One region of the Dickeya fangzhongdai genome, then DNA from elsewhere that is predicted to be linked to it. Evidence: predicted binding sites of a transcription regulator. Region 1 holds the regulator's gene; the other holds the start of a gene.

Evidence for each region. The regulator Fur, encoded in region 1, represses iron uptake genes when iron is present. The targets are predictions, from matches to a motif close to ATAATAATGAGAACNACTATCAA.
Region 2: efeU (iron uptake transporter permease EfeU) is a predicted target of Fur. The motif match lies at 5,290-5,312, and genes of this name have one in related genera.

What each region holds. Positions count from the first base shown of each region.
Region 1 is NZ_CP025003.1:1,449,890-1,458,003, forward strand. Features, by position in the region: gene nagE (N-acetylglucosamine-specific PTS transporter subunit IIBC) at 1-560, shown strand, start outside; gene glnS (glutamine--tRNA ligase) at 726-2,384, shown strand; gene fur (ferric iron uptake transcriptional regulator) at 2,460-2,906, opposite strand; gene fldA (flavodoxin FldA) at 3,250-3,777, opposite strand; gene CVE23_RS06745 (methyl-accepting chemotaxis protein) at 4,196-5,887, shown strand; gene ybfE (LexA regulated protein) at 5,949-6,230, opposite strand; gene ybfF (esterase) at 6,519-7,289, opposite strand; gene seqA (replication initiation negative regulator SeqA) at 7,546-8,082, shown strand; gene pgm (phosphoglucomutase (alpha-D-glucose-1,6-bisphosphate-dependent)) at 8,108-8,114, shown strand, end outside.
Region 2 is NZ_CP025003.1:1,651,398-1,659,511, forward strand. Features, by position in the region: gene CVE23_RS07620 (D-amino-acid transaminase) at 1-554, opposite strand, end outside; gene dgcA (N-acetyl-D-Glu racemase DgcA) at 554-1,564, opposite strand; gene dgcN (N-acetyltransferase DgcN) at 1,575-2,567, opposite strand; gene CVE23_RS07635 (sensor domain-containing diguanylate cyclase) at 3,534-5,093, shown strand; gene efeU (iron uptake transporter permease EfeU) at 5,394-6,239, shown strand; gene efeO (iron uptake system protein EfeO) at 6,298-7,419, shown strand; gene efeB (iron uptake transporter deferrochelatase/peroxidase subunit) at 7,431-8,114, shown strand, end outside.

The sequences.
Region 1 (8,114 bases):
AGTTCTCCTTCATGTTTGTGGCGCCAGTGCTGTATGTGCTGCACGCCGTACTGACCGGGATTTCGGTATTCATCGCGGCCAGCATGCACTGGATTGCCGGTTTTGGTTTCAGCGCCGGTCTGGTGGATATGGTGTTGTCTTCGCGCAACCCGCTGGCGACGAACTGGTACATGCTGCTGCTGCAAGGCGCCGCGTTCTTTGTCATCTATTATGTGGTGTTCCGCTTCACCATCACCCGTTTTAACCTGATGACGCCGGGGCGTGAAGCCGCCGCGGCGCAGTCCTCATCCGAGGGAACCGCCGCTCCTGCCGGCAACAGCCAGTCGGTGGCGAGAGGTTACCTGCAGGCTATCGGCGGCAAGGATAATCTGACCGGAATTGATGCCTGTATTACCCGCTTGCGCCTGAGCGTGAAGGATTCCGGCCTGGTGGATGAACCCGCTGCACGCAAGCTGGGGGCGGCCGGGGTCATCCGTCTCAACAAGCAAAGCGTGCAGATTGTGGTTGGCACTCAGGCGGAAAACATTGCGGCGGCGTTACGCGAGGTGTCGCAGGAATAATTCGGCGACGCCCCATGGTTGTCAGATGTTGGGAAACGGAGCATACGGAGACGTACGCTCCGTTTTTTTATCTTAAACTTTCGTGAAACAAACGGTTGTTTCCCAGCGTGGCTTGTTGGATCATTAGTGGTTATGGGTTGTTTTTTCGCATTTGAGGAACCAAGCATGAGTGAGGCTGAAGCCCGCCCAACCAACTTTATTCGCCAGATCATTGATGAAGATCTGGCTACCGGCAAACACGACCATATTCAGACGCGTTTTCCGCCGGAGCCGAACGGCTACCTGCACATCGGTCACGCCAAGTCCATCTGCCTGAACTTTGGCATTGCCGAAGATTACAACGGCAAGTGCAACCTGCGCTTTGATGATACCAACCCGGTAAAAGAAGATATCGAGTACGTTGAGTCCATCAAGCATGACGTTCAGTGGCTGGGTTTTTCCTGGAGCGGCAACGTTCGCTACTCGTCTGATTATTTTGATCAGCTGCACTTTTACGCGATTGAACTGATTAATAAAGGGTTGGCGTATGTCGATGAGTTGACGCCGGAGCAGATCCGCGAATACCGCGGCACCCTGACCTCGCCGGGTAAAAACAGCCCGTACCGCGACCGTAGCGTCGAAGAAAACCTGACGCTGTTCGAGAAAATGCGCAGCGGCGGTTTCGCTGAAGGCACGGCGTGCCTGCGCGCCAAAATCGATATGGCCTCGCCGTTCATCGTTATGCGCGATCCGGTGCTGTACCGCATCAAATTTGCCGAGCACCATCAGACCGGCAACAAATGGTGCATTTATCCGATGTACGATTTCACCCACTGCATTTCCGATGCGCTGGAAGGTATCACCCATTCGCTGTGTACGCTGGAATTTCAGGACAACCGCCGCCTGTATGACTGGGTGCTGGATAATATCTCCATTCCTGCCCACCCGCGGCAGTATGAGTTTTCCCGCCTGAATCTGGAATACGCGGTGATGTCCAAGCGTAAACTGAACCAGCTGGTGAACGAGAAAGTGGTGGAAGGCTGGAACGATCCGCGTATGCCGACTATCTCCGGCTTGCGTCGTCGCGGATACACTGCGGCGTCCATTCGTGAGTTCTGTCGTCGTATCGGCGTCACCAAGCAGGACAACACCGTGGAGATGGCGGCGCTGGAATCCTGCATTCGCGACGATCTGAACGAGAACGCGCCACGGGCGATGGCGGTACTGGATCCGGTGAAGGTAGTGATTGAGAACCTGCCGGCAGGGCATGAAGAGTGGCTTACTATGCCCAATCATCCCAATAAACCGGAAATGGGATCGCGCCAGGTGGCGTTCAGCCGCGAGGTGTATATCGATCGCGCTGATTTCCGCGAAGAAGCCAACAAGCAGTACAAACGTTTGGTGCTGGGCAAAGAAGTGCGCCTGCGTAACGCCTATGTCATTAAGGCCGAGCACATTGATAAAGACGAGCAGGGCGTGATCACCACGATTTACTGCAGCTGCGATACGGAAACCCTGAGCAAAGATCCGGCTGACGGCCGTAAAGTGAAAGGCGTGATCCACTGGGTATCGGCGGCTCATGCACTGCCGGCGCAGTTCCGTCTGTATGACCGTCTGTTCAGCGTGGCTAACCCCGGCGCGGCGGAGGATTTTCTCTCCACCATCAACCCGGATTCGCTGACTGTCGCCCAGGGCTTTGTGGAAGCCAGTCTGGGTCAGGCTGAAGTTGAAAAAGCCTATCAGTTTGAGCGTGAAGGGTATTTCTGCGCCGATCGCGTTTATTCCAGTGCGGATAATCTGGTGTTTAACCGCACGGTCGGTTTGCGGGACAGTTGGGCGGGGTAACAGCCGCCCGGCTACCGGGAAAAAGACAAAAATAAAACCGCCGCGGCGGTTTTATTTTTTCTCTGCATCGAGTGATTAGCGTTCGTTGTGCGCATTGTCGTCTTCACGGCAATCGCCGCTACTGCAATGGCCGTACAAATACAGGCTGTGGTTGGTCAGTTTGATGCCGTGTTTCTCGGAGATCTCACGCTGGCGCGCTTCGATAGACTCGTCGCTGAATTCAATCACCCGGCCGCAATCCAGACAGATCAGATGATCATGATGGTGCTGCTGCGTGAGTTCGAAAACCGACTTGCCGCCTTCGAAGTTATGACGGGTAACGATGCCGGCGTCGTCAAACTGGTTAAGCACGCGGTAAACGGTAGCCAGACCAATCTCTTCCCCCATATCAATCAGCTTTTTGTATAAGTCTTCCGCGCTGACGTGGTGGCATTGAGGATCCTGAAGCACTTCCAGAATTTTCAGTCGTGGAAGTGTGACTTTCAGGCCAGCCTTCTTTAATGCGGTATTGTTGTCAGTCATGCGGATTTAGTCCTGTTACTTGCTTTATCTGGGAGGCTATTAGCCTAGTATCATCGGTCGGCTTAAAAAAGGTCACTGTGTCTCAATTATAGAACCGCGCCGTCGAAATGAAAACCACGGAACTTTTACAATATGATTCTTGCTAACTCTCTGTATTCAGAGTTGTTCCCTGCGAGAGACATATTGTACGCCAAGACAGGTCATTAAACGCAACCGGCTGACCGAGTGGGTATTGTACCCTGTCGGAATGAAAAGTTAAAAAAATGTATCACTGATTGTGATAGGTTTTGTCTATCTATATAGATATGGCTCTGAATACATCGGTATCAGAGCCATAGATGAATCAGGCCTGCAGTGCTTTCAGGTTCAGCTCTTCGCTGATTTGCTTGACCCAGTTGGAGACGCGTTCGCTGGTCAGCTCCGGCTGACGATCTTCATCGATGGCCAGACCGATAAAGTGGGTGTCATCCGACAGACCTTTTGAGGCTTCGAAGTAATAGCCTTCGGTCGGCCAGTGACCGACGATATTGGCGCCACGCGGCTCGATAATATCGCGAATGGTGCCCATGGCGTCACAGAAGTACTCCGCATAGTCTTCCTGATCGCCACAACCGAAGATGGCGACCAGCTTGCCGGCAAAATCAATCTCTTCCAGCGTAGGGAAGAAGTCATCCCAATCACACTGCGCTTCGCCGTAATACCAGGTTGGAATACCCAGCAGCAGGATGTCGAAACGCTCAAGATCTTCTTTGCTGCTTTTGGCAATGTCGTGCAGTTCGGCGACGTCGCTGCCCAGTTGTTGCTGGATCGTCTTGGCGATGTTTTCGGTATTGCCCGTGTCACTGCCAAAAAAAATGCCTATGAGAGCCATAGATAAAATAACCTCTTGATTCTTAAGGGTATGGTGCTTGCGTCACCCACGATCCGCTAATAATAGCAGACACTGTCTGACGGATAAACGTGTATCTGTTGCCATATCGTGAAATGGCGCGGAAGCGATTAATTGATTGTTTTTGCATCACTCCCTTAATGTTTTTTTAATTTTTTTAAAATACGATATTCGTACAGATGACTGAAAATATGGATAATTGGTTAAATATCTAATTTTTATTAGCTTTTAAACGACATAAAACACTAAACATTCCTATAGTTTTGACGATGACAGAGCATGGTGCTTTTATTGAATGTAAATGTGCAGCAATGTTTCTTACAAAGCGAGAGACTTTCTCATCGCATAAATCAAAACAAGACTTACCTCCTCGACCAATAGCCCATTTATGGAGTCAACTATGCAATTCCTAAAAAATATTGCCATTCGCACAGCCATGCTGTGGGTGCTTGGCATCTTCTGTGTGTTATGGATTGCTGTTTCGGTCTACACCATGTATTCGTTCCGGACCATGAACGAAACCTCCAAAACCAGTGCGTTGCTGGTCAACAATATGAATTTGGTTAACACCGGCAACGACCAGTATTTCCGCATGGTGACCCGACTGGCGCGTGCGATTGACTATCGTCAGAGCGGCGATAACCAGAAAGCGGACGAACAGCAAAAATCATCACAGGCCGCGCTGGATTTACTGAAATCCAACCTGGAAGCATTCAAGAAGATTGATCATGCCGGCATGTCGCCGGAGTTGGTTGACGCGGTAATCCGCGACTGGGGCAATCTGATTACTCAGGGCGTCGAGCCCATGTTCCAGCGTGCGGCGGACAAAAAGTTCGATGACTATGACAAATTCGCCAAAGATATCGTGCCGGCCTTCAGCCGCCAGTTCAACGTCTCTTTCACCAACTTTAATAAAGCGGGTTCGACGATGTTCGTCGATGCCGGCAACCGACTGGAGACTATCACTGGCGTCGGCCAGAACATTTTGCTGGCGGGGCTGATCGCCGGTCTGGTGATGTTATTCCTGACCGACCGCTATCTGGTGGCTTGTCTGGTGCGCCCGCTTAACGATCTGCGCGATCATTTCCAGGTGATTGCCAACGGCCGTCTGGGGAAACCGATTCTGGATTTCGGCAACAACTGCGTGGGCCGGCTGTTCCCGCTGTTGCGCGATATGCAGGGCAGTCTGGCCAATACCGTCAGCACCATTCGTACCAGTGCTGACTCTATTTATCAGGGCGTATCGGAAATCGCTTCCGGTAACAACGATCTGGCGGCTCGCACCGAGTCACAGGCGGCAGCGCTGGAAGAAAGCGCCGCCAGCATGGAACAGCTGACATCAACGGTGAAGCAGAACGCTGAAAACGCCAGCCACGCCAGTCAGCTGGCCCGTCAGGCTTCCACCACCGCCAGTAAGGGCGGGGATTTGGTTGATAATGTGGTGAAAACCATGGCGGAAATCTCCGGCAGCTCGAAGAAAATCGCCGAGATCACCAGCGTTATCAACGGTATTGCCTTCCAGACCAACATTCTGGCGTTGAACGCAGCGGTGGAAGCGGCCCGCGCCGGTGAACAAGGACGGGGCTTTGCCGTGGTGGCCGGCGAGGTGAGAAGTCTGGCGCAGCGCAGTGCGCAGGCAGCCAAAGAGATCGAACACCTGATTGCCGAGTCGGTGCGCTGTGTGGATAACGGGTCGACGCTGGTAGCCGATGCGGGCAGCACCATGAGCGAGATCGTGACCGCGGTAACCAACGTCACCGACATTATGGCGGAAATCGCCACGGCGTCGGATGAGCAGAGTAAAGGTATCGCTCAGGCCGGTCAGGCAATCACGGAAATGGATAGCGTGACTCAGCAGAACGCCGCGCTGGTACAGGAAGCCTCGGCGGCAACCCGTTCGCTGGAAGAGCAGGCGATGGTGCTGACCGAAGCGGTATCGGTATTCCGTCTGTCGGAAGAACAGTCGGCCGGTCTGCCGCCGAGACGCGATCGTCAGGCGCCGTCCAAAGCGGTGGCGGCTCCCGCCAAAGCCCTGCCGGCCGCTACGACGAGCAGCAGTAAAAAGAGCAGCGATAACTGGGAAACGTTCTGATAGTCGTGGAAACGTTCTGATGTAATAGGACGACCGGCGTCATGGACGACGCCAGCGAGGTTTAGTTTTCTTGTTCCGCCAGCTGCGCCAGCAGTATTTGTTCGATCAGTTCACTGCGGCTGATGTTTTTCTGCTCAGCCAACGCATTCAAAATGTCTACCGCTTCACTATTGATTTTCAGCTCAACGCGACGCAGACCCCGCACCCGGTCACGCCGTAACTGATTGCGTTTATTGATCCGTAACTGCTCGTCGCGGGAGAGCGGGTTGGTTTTGGGCCGCCCCGGACGACGCTCGTTCGCGAACAGATCCAGCGTGGTGCGATCCGTTTGTTCTTTTGCCATAGATAATGGTACTGCAAGAAATTCGGCCAAAACGCCGCTTTTGATCACCGGGATTCGAACACCGGGGTAATCCGTCGCTTTCGGCAACTCAGGCCGCGTTTTGATGAAATGTGGTTAACGATGCAAGTGGCCAGACAGCCGTCCCTCAATACTGCGCGCGCCATGATACCCCAGCCGTTGCGGTGGCGACAACGGTTTACTGGAGGGCGGCGCGCAATTAAACCGTAGATTGACTCCGGTTGGCGCCGATGTCCGGCAGCCGAGATTCCGACGTTGCCTGCTGCGTTATCAGTCGGCGGCCAGGAAACGGTGGATGGCGCGCAGCACCGCTTCCGGTTTTTCCGCATGAACCCAGTGGCTGGCGCCGCTCACCACGTGCGCTTTGGCGGCAGGGAACTGGCGCAGCAGCGCATCGCGATAGCGATCGTCCAGGTAAGGCGACTCGCTGCCGCGGATAAACAGGATCGGGCCGGGCCAGGCGGGCACCTCTTGCCAGCCAACGATGTGTTCGTACTGATCCCACAATACCGGCACGTTAAAGCGCCATTCTCCCTGCTGGAAAGACTTCAGCAAAAACTGGACGACGCCTTCTTCTCCCGGCAGGTAATCACGCATGATTTCCGCGGCTTTGGCGCGCTGCTCCACGCCAGCATCGCTAACGGCGCGAATGGCGGCGAAAACGTTGTCGTGACGACGCACCTGATAGTCCACCGGCGCGATATCAATCGCCACAATGCGCTCGATACGCCCGGCAAGCATTTCGGTCAGCGCCATCGATACCTTTCCCCCCATCGAGTGACCGACCAGAATCACACGCTCCAGCCCCAGTTCGTCAATCAGTTCACGCACATCCTGCGCCATCGCCGGGTAGTTCATCTCCGGAGAGCGGGGCGACAGCCCGTGGTTGCGCAGATCAATCTGCAACGTATCGTGGTGTTTTTGCAGGTCGCGGGCCAGAACGCCAAGATTGTCCAGATTGCCAAACAAGCCGTGAATGAGAATAACCGGTAACCGGTTCTGCGGGTGTTGCGCGTTTTGCCAGCGATAATTCAATTTCATGGTGAAGTTCATTCAGAGAGACAGTGGCTTAGGGTATCATGACTTTACCATGACGCTTCGCCGCAGGGTAAACTCTGTCGGGCAGCGCTCGTCGGGGCAGGGGATAGAAAGCCGCATTCATGGAACAGGGATGCGTGCGCAAATTCAGGATAATCCTGAATTTGGCGTCACCGGCGTCTGACGCTGTTCGCGGGTTGCGCATAGCCTGTATAATTCCTGATGATTGATTAAAGACATAAAACAGTACTGGATAAAAATGAAAACTATTGAGGTCGACGACGAGCTTTACCGTTATATCGCCAGCCACACTCAGCATATCGGCGAGAGTGCATCGGATATTTTACGGCGCATGCTGAAATTCAGCGGCGCGCAGCCAGCCGCCGCGGCAACTCCGTCGCCAGCGGCGTCGACAATCGCCCAGCCTGCGGCCGCACAGCCGTCTCGTGACCGGGTAAGAACCGTGCGCGAGTTGCTGCTGTCGGACGAATATGCCGAGCAGAACAAGGCGGTCAATCGTTTTCTGCTGGTACTGTCCACCCTGCATCGCCTGTCGCCGGAAGCGTTTGCGGCTGCTACCGAATCGCTGCATGGCCGCACCCGCGTCTATTTTGCCGCCGACGAGCAGACCTTGTTGCTGCACGGCGCTCAGACCAAACCCCGGCACATCGACGACACGCCTTACTGGGTTATCACCAACACCAATACCGGTCGCAAACGCAGCATGATCGAGTACATCATGCTGGCGATGCAGTTCCCGCCGGAACTGACTGAGAAAGTTTGCGGCACTATTTAAATCACTGCGTCAGGAAGAAACGCCAATGGCTA
Region 2 (8,114 bases), 200 kb from region 1:
TTGCTGGAGCTGCCCTCGGTAATCAGGCCGTTTTCCACCAGCCAGGCGTCATCGGCGCCTTTGGCGTGCGCCCACTCTTTCGCCATACAGGCCATCAGCAGGCTGACGGTTTTGATGTCGCGCCGGTGCCAGCGCAGGTCCGGGCAGGTGATGACGCGAATGCCTTTCTCCGCGCTGGGATGGTGGAGAACAGGGCGGGACTGGGTAAACAGCACCAGCGTCGGTTCGGCGTCGGTGGGGAACGCGAAATCACGGTCGCCGGTGCTGCCCCGGCTGAGCTGCAGATAGATACCGCCTTCTTCCAGCCGGTTTTGCTCGATAAGCCGCAGATGAATGTGATGCAGTTCCTCCGGGCTGACCGGCAGACGCAGGTTCAGCTCGCGGCAGGAACGCGCCAGACGCGCCATGTGACCGTCGTATTCCGCCAGCCGGCCGTTGACCACCGCGGTGACTTCATACACCGCGTCGGCAAACAGAAATCCGCGATCGAACACCGAAATCGTCGCTTGTTCCTCGGGCAGGTAACGCCCGTTAACGTAAAGGATACGTGACATTATGCAACTCCCGTTAAACAAGGGCGGGGGTGGCCCCACAATCCCTCTTCAGGTAAATACAACTGGCTGCCGCGCCATTCCAGCCCGCCGACCCGGTCATCCGCCAGCAGCAGCGGCCCGTCGAGATCGACGATTTCCGCGCCCTGCGCCACCAGCGTGGCCGGCGCCATCGACAGCGAGGTGCTGACCATACAACCCACCATGATCTTCAGACCCTGCGCCTGCGCCGCCTGACGCAGCAGCAGCGCTTCGGTCAACCCGCCGGTTTTATCCAGCTTGATGTTAACCATGTCGTAGCGTGTCGCCAGACCCGGCAGCGACTGGCGGTCATGGCAGGATTCGTCGGCGCACAGCGGAATCGGGCGCGGCAGCGCGGCCAGCGCGTCGTCGTCGCGGGCGGGCAGCGGCTGTTCAATCATGCTGACGCCAAGGCGCTGCAGCTCCGGCACCAGTTTCAGGTACAGGTCGGCGTTCCAGCCTTCGTTGGCGTCGACGATCAACTGCGCTTGCGGCGCCCAGCGGCGTACCGCGGCAACCCGCTCGATATCGTGTTCGTCCGCCAGTTTCAGCTTCAGCAACGGACGGTGCGCGTTGCGTTGCGCGGCCTGCGCCATGCGCTCCGGGGTATCCAGCGACAGCGTAAACGCGCTGGTCGCCGGTTCCGGTCGCGGCAGCCCGGCCAGTTGCCACACCGGTTTGGCCTGCCGCTGGCTATCGAGATCCCACAGCGCGCAGTCCAGCGCATTACGCGCGGCGCCGGGCGGCAGCAGTGTCTGCAATGTTTTCCGGTCAAGACCGCGTCGCACCGCGTCCCGCAGCGTCAGCAACTGGGCTTCCACATCGCCGATGCTTTCGCCATAGCGGGCGTAGGGCACGCTTTCGCCGTGGCCTTCGTAACGCCCGTCGCGCACCGTCACCTTGATGACATCGGCGTGGGTTTTGCTGCCGCGCGAAACGGTGAAGGTTTCTTTTAACGCCCAGCGTTCATGAGTGACGATCAGTTCCGCCATGATGCCGTCCTTACAAGTTATCGATGATGCGGCCTACGCCCTGACGGAACGGGTCGACTACCGGCAGCCCCAACTGATGTTCCAGTTTCGCCATGTAGGCCAGCGCGTCCGCTTCGCTCAGGTGCGCGCTGTTGATGGAGACTCCGACGAAGCGGGCGTTCGGGTTGGTCAGCCGCGCCATCGCCAGATTGAGATCGATACAGGCTTGCAGGTCCGGCAGCGGATAGTCCACGCCGCGCATGCGGGTGCGGGTGGGTTCGTGACACAGCACCAGCGCGTCCGGCTGGGCGCCGTGGATGATACCGGTGGTGACCCCGGCGAAAGAGGGGTGGAACAGCGACCCCTGACCTTCGATCACGTCCCAGTGGTCGGCGTCGTTATCGGGCGCAAGGGTTTCCACCGCGCCGGCGATAAAGTCGGATACCACCGCGTCAATGCTGACGCCCGCGCCGGAAATCAGAATGCCGGTCTGGCCGGTGGCGCGAAAAGTGGCGTTGCCGCCGCGTTCCAGCAGCGCTTTTTCAATCGCCAGCGCGGTATACATCTTGCCGCAGGAGCAGTCGGTGCCGACCGGCAATAGACGTTTGCCGCTGCGTTTACGCCCACTGGCCACCGGGAAGCTCTGCGTCGGGTGACGCACGTCGAACAATGAGCGCCCCAGCCGCGCGGCCAGTTCACTGATTTCCGGCACATCCGCCAGTTTGTTGTGCAGACCGGCGGCCAGATCCATACCGCACTCCAGCGCCTGACGCAGCACCGCGATCCAGGCATCGGAAATGATGCCGCCGCGGTTCGCCACGCCGATCACCAGCGTCTGCGCGCCCGCCGCCCGCGCAGCGGCGATATCCAGGTCCGGCAGCCCGCAGTCCGCCTGGCATCCCGCCATGCGATACTGACCGACGCAGTATTCCGGATGCCACTGTTTAATGCCGATCGCCACTTTAGCGGCCAACTGGTCGTGGGCATCGCCAAGGAACAACAAATAAGGTTTTTTAATATTCATCGCAAACTCCGTCATTGAAATAAAAAACGCAGGACAAAGGGCCGCCGTCTCACCCGCTGGTAAGGAAATAAAAAATTAAAATCAATAAGATAATGCATGCGCCAGCCCTTTTTTGGATACGTATTGATATCCAGGAAATAATGCTGACAGGTCAGATTTTTCGATATTATCAAGTAGTGTTATGTTGTCAATAATGACAAAAAATAAGATTTATATTCTGGGTTTGGTGGTCTTTATTTGTTTCTGGTGTCTTATTTTGGCTATTTTTTAAAATAAAAGTCTGTTATTTTTTTAAAAATGAATATTCGACCGATTTTTATAAAAACAAAGGCGAATAAAAAATGAATGTGGTTATTTTAGTGCATCGCTCGCGTTATTTTGGTGCCGCTGCCCATTATTGGACAAGCGTCATCGTATTTTTCTGGGGAATGTTAAATTAACTCAAAATAATATTCATCATCACGTTAATGAAAAGCACGAATAGCGCGCAAAACGGAGGTTGCTTTCACATCGGGCGAACGGTTGCACTACAATCGGTTGCACTACAATGGATCGTATATCGACTCATACGGTAGCGTAACACCGGGCGTCAGGAGGGCGCGGATACCGGTACGGTAACCGGCTTTTTTACAGACCTGCGTGTTTTGTCACAGATTTATTATAGCCTGTACCGATGTGGTAAGACGTTACGGATGTGCGCTGAGTGCCGATGGGGCCCATTTTGCCTGACTGGATACCCCCGTTGCGTCTTTTAGGAAAATGGGAGACAGCATTGTGGCGATAGCAGACACCGTCGGAAATATCAGGTAGCATGTTTGTACCCGTCATACATTACGTTGCAGGCGCATTGGCGTTCCTCGCTCTCCGGTTATCTGCCTGGTCGGCTGATGGGAATTCGCTGCGTCGCCGCCTTCTGCAACTAACATGCAGGGTATGGATAAGGTTGTAGCCTTACTGAGAACGCATATGTCAAATAATAATAATTTTCCGTCCAGCGCTCTGCGTTTCCTTCGCTCTTTACCTTTTTATTCTTCCCCCGGTATTACCATGATGGCTTTTCTGGCCGTCTGTAGCCTGATTTTTGTTACCACCAGTATTTGGAATTTTCTGGATTCCTATCAGCGTATGCTGGTGGAGGCGGAGAAAAACGTGACTAACCTGTCCGTGGCGATGTCACGTCAGGCGGAAGATACTTTTGTGCCGATTGAAGTGGCGATCGATGACATGCTGCGGGAGTTGTCGCAAACCGGCATGCTGGATTCCACGCGAGTGAAAAGCGTTCTCGATACCCATCGCGCGGTGCTGCCGCAACTGGTCGGTTTCTACCTGTTTGACGAAAAGGGAAATCTGATTTCTTCCACCGGCAAAGGGCCGCTCTATATTTATAATGCCGGTCGGCGGGAATATTTTACCTGGCTCAGGGACAATAATACCGCATCATTGTTTATCAGTAAGGTTACCGTCAGTACGATCACCGGCAGACGTATTATTCCGGTGGCGAAACGGATAAATGGGCCGAATGGCGAATTCAAGGGCGTTTTTCTTGCCACTATCGACCATAATTATTTCGGTAATTTCTACAGTTATTTCAGTCTGGATTATGACGGTGTGCTGTCATTGATGAATGCGGACGGCCATGCTATTTATCTCTACCCCAATCGTGAACAATATATTAATAGTAATTTCGCTGACGGCGGCCTGTTTGAACAGTCCCGGCTGGAACAAGGCAGCGGCAGCGGTACCTGGCGCACCACGCTGGATAACCGGGTGCGTATTGTCGGCTACGTTAAACTGAAGCGTTATCCGCTGGTGGTGGCGGCGAGTCTGGACCGGGGCGCGTTGCAGGCGCGCTGGCTGGCGGAAAATATTTCGGCTATGGCGCTCAACATCATGGTGCTGCTCGCCATGTTTTTCCTCGGCGGTTTCGTCCTGAAGCAGATCCGGTTAACGGTGAAAAATAAAGAGGCGATCAGCCGTCTGCATCAGGAGGAAAGCGACAAAAACAAAGTGCTGCAAAAACTGGCGATGGTCGATCCGCTCACCAAGCTGGCCAACCGCCGGCGTTTTGATCTTTATCTGGAGCAGTCGCTGTCCCGGGCCCGTGAAGAGGGCGGAACCTTGTCGCTGATTATGCTGGATGTGGATTTTTTCAAACTCTACAACGATACCTACGGGCATGTACTGGGCGACCGCTGCCTGACCCAACTTGGCAGCGTGCTGAGTGGGTTGCCGTTGCCTGACGGCGGATTGGCCGCCCGTTACGGCGGCGAGGAGTTCGCCATTATTTTGCCGGGCATGAGCGGCGAGCAGGCGGCGGTGTACGGCGAGCGAGCCGTGGAGGATGTGCGCAAATGCGCAGTGCCGCATCAGGCTTCGCTATTGCCCCGTCAGGTGGTGACGGTAAGCGTGGGGGTGTATTCGCACTCCAGCGACAACCCCTGCGATATTCAGCGTCTGAAAGAGGGCGCCGATCAGGCGCTGTATCTGGCGAAGAAAAAAGGCCGTGACCGCTGCGTGCGGCTGTAGCTGCTCCCGCCGTGAATTACCCAACCCTTTGGGAGCGTAGCGCTCCGCCCTGATAGCGGCGCTTTAAGTCGGCGCCCGCGACGCGAATTATTGTGAGACACCGCCCGCTTTTCCCTGCCGTGACGCGCCGCCGCGCCAGACTGCGGCGTTGAAATATTTGATTAGAAAAAAGTGCTTTACCAATCCTTACATTTCTTTATTAATAAGAACTATTATCATTCTTTATCCGATTTGTATTCCTGCGGCGGCGCGTCCGGGCTGTGAGGCGCGTCGCCCGGTCTGTCTGAGGAGTTTCCATCCATGTTCGTTCCGTTACTCATCATGTTCCGTGAAGGTCTGGAAGCGGCGCTGATCGTCAGCCTGATCGCCAGCTACCTGAAGCGTACCCAACGCGAGCAGTGGCTGGGCGCGGTCTGGGCAGGCGTGGTGCTGGCGCTGGCGTTGTGTCTGGCGCTTGGCGTATTCATCAACGCCACCACCGGTGAATTTCCGCAGAAACAGCAGGAGCTGTTCGAAGGGATTGTGGCGGTGATCGCCGTGGTGATCCTGACGTACATGGTGTTCTGGATGCGCAAAGTGTCGCGTTCGGTACGGGTGCATCTGGAAGGCGCTATCGATCAGGCGCTCAACGCCAGCAAGCGTCAGGGATGGGCGCTGGTGGCGATGGTGTTCTTCGCCGTGGCGCGCGAGGGGCTGGAGTCGGTGTTCTTTCTGCTGGCCGCTTTTCAGCAGGATGTCGGCATCTATGCGCCGATCGGCGCCGTGCTGGGGCTGCTGTGCGCCGTCGTGGTCGGGATGATGATCTACTGGGGCGGGGTGAAACTGCATCTGGCGCGGTTCTTCAAATGGAGCAGCCTGTTCATTCTGTTTGTCGCCGCCGGTCTGGCTGCCGGGGCGATCCGCGCGTTTCACGAAGCGGGATTGTGGAATCAATTTCAGCAAATCGCCTTCGATTTTAGCGCCACATTGTCGACCCATACGCTATTCGGCACGCTGCTGGAAGGCATGTTCGGCTATCAGGAAACCCCGACGATCAGCGAAGTGGTGGTCTATTTCCTGTATCTGATCCCGGCGCTGGCGTTCTTTTTCCTGCCGCAGCGCATGGAGCCGGCCACGGCTTCGGCGTCGCGTAAACATCATCATTAATCATCATCGCCATCAACGATGACCACCATCAACAATCAATGTAAAAAGGGATAGGTCTATGTCTACACCATTCTTCCGCCGTACGGCGCTGTGCGCCGCTCTGCTGGCTCTGCCGACGTTCAGCGCTCTGGCTGCCGACATTCCGCAGGTTAAGATAACGGTTAACGACAAGCAGTGCGAACCGATGCAAGTCACGGTGGCGGCAGGTAAAACGCAGTTTGTGGTCGCCAACGCCAGCCAGAAGAACCTGGAGTGGGAAATCCTCAAAGGGGTGATGGTGGTGGAAGAGCGTGAGAATATCGCGCCGGGCTTCACCCAGAAAATGACCGCCAATCTGGAGCCGGGCGAATACGACATGACCTGCGGTTTGCTCAGCAACCCCAAAGGCAAGCTGGTGGTGACCGCCAGCGGCGAGGCCGCCGCCGCGAAAACCAACGTGCTGGATCTGGTCGGGCCGATCGCCGAATACAAGGTTTACGTGACCAAAGAGGTGGAAGGGCTGGTCCAGCAGACCAAACTGTTCACCGCCGCCATCAAGGCCGGCAAGCTGGATGAAGCGCGCAAACTCTATGCGCCGACCCGCCAGCATTACGAGCGTATCGAACCGATCGCCGAGCTGTTCTCCGATCTGGACGGCAGCATCGACGCCCGTGAAGACGACTACGAAAAGAAAGCGGAAGACCCGAAATTCACCGGCTTCCACCGGCTGGAGAAAGCGTTGTTTGCCGACAATGCCACCAAAGGCATGGAGCACTACGCCGATCAGCTGTACGCCGATACGCAGGAACTGCAAAAACGCATCGCCAGCCTGACCTTCCCGCCGAGTAAAGTGGTGGGCGGCGCGGCCGGGCTGATTGAAGAAGTGGCGGCGACCAAGATCAGCGGCGAGGAAGATCGCTACAGCCGCACCGACCTGTGGGACTTCCAGGCCAACGTCGACGGCGCGCAGAAGATCGTCAACCTGCTGCGCCCGCTGCTGGAGAAAGCCAATAAGCCGCTGCTGACCAAGATCGACGCCAACTTCAAAACCGTCGACGGCGTGCTGGCGAAGTACAAAAGCAAAGACGGCTTTGAATCCTACGAGAAGCTGAGCGATGCCGATCGCACCGCGCTGAAAGGGCCGATCACCACGTTGGCGGAAGATCTGGCGCAATTGCGCGGCGTGCTCGGTCTGGATTGAGGCGAGCTATCATGAGTGATACCACTGGCCCGCAGGACGGGCCGCATTCCTCCCAACCCTCCGCTTGTCCGGCACAGCCGGACATCGCTTCCCCCTCACGCCGCCGGCTGTTGCAGGGGCTGGGGATGATGGGCGGCGCGCTGGCGCTCGGCGCCGACCGGCTGGCGCAGGCGGAGGACAAGCCGCAGGCGCCGCAGGATGAACGTTGGGAAAAACAGCCGTTCTACGGTCCGCATCAGGCCGGTATCGTCACGCCGCAACAGGCGGCGATGATGCTGGTGGCGTTCGATGTGCTGGCGACCAGCAAACCGGATCTGACCCGCTTGTTCCAGTTGCTGACCCAGCGTATCGCGTTTCTGACGCAGGGCGGCAAAGTGCCGGACGTCGACCCGCGTCTGCCGCCGTTGGATTCCGGCATCATGGGGCCGGAAATCTATCCGGATAATCTCACCATCACCGTATCGGTCGGCGCTTCGCTGTTTGACGAGCGGTTTGGTTTGCAGGCGCTCAAGCCGCTGAAACTGCAGCGCATGACGCGTTTTCCCAACGACTCGCTGGACGCCAGTCTGTGTCATGGCGACCTGCTGTTGCAGATCTGCGCCAACACCAACGAAACGGTGCTGCATGCGCTGCGCGATATCATCAAGCAGACGCCGGACCTGCTCAGCGTGCGCTGGAAGCGGGAAGGGTTCATT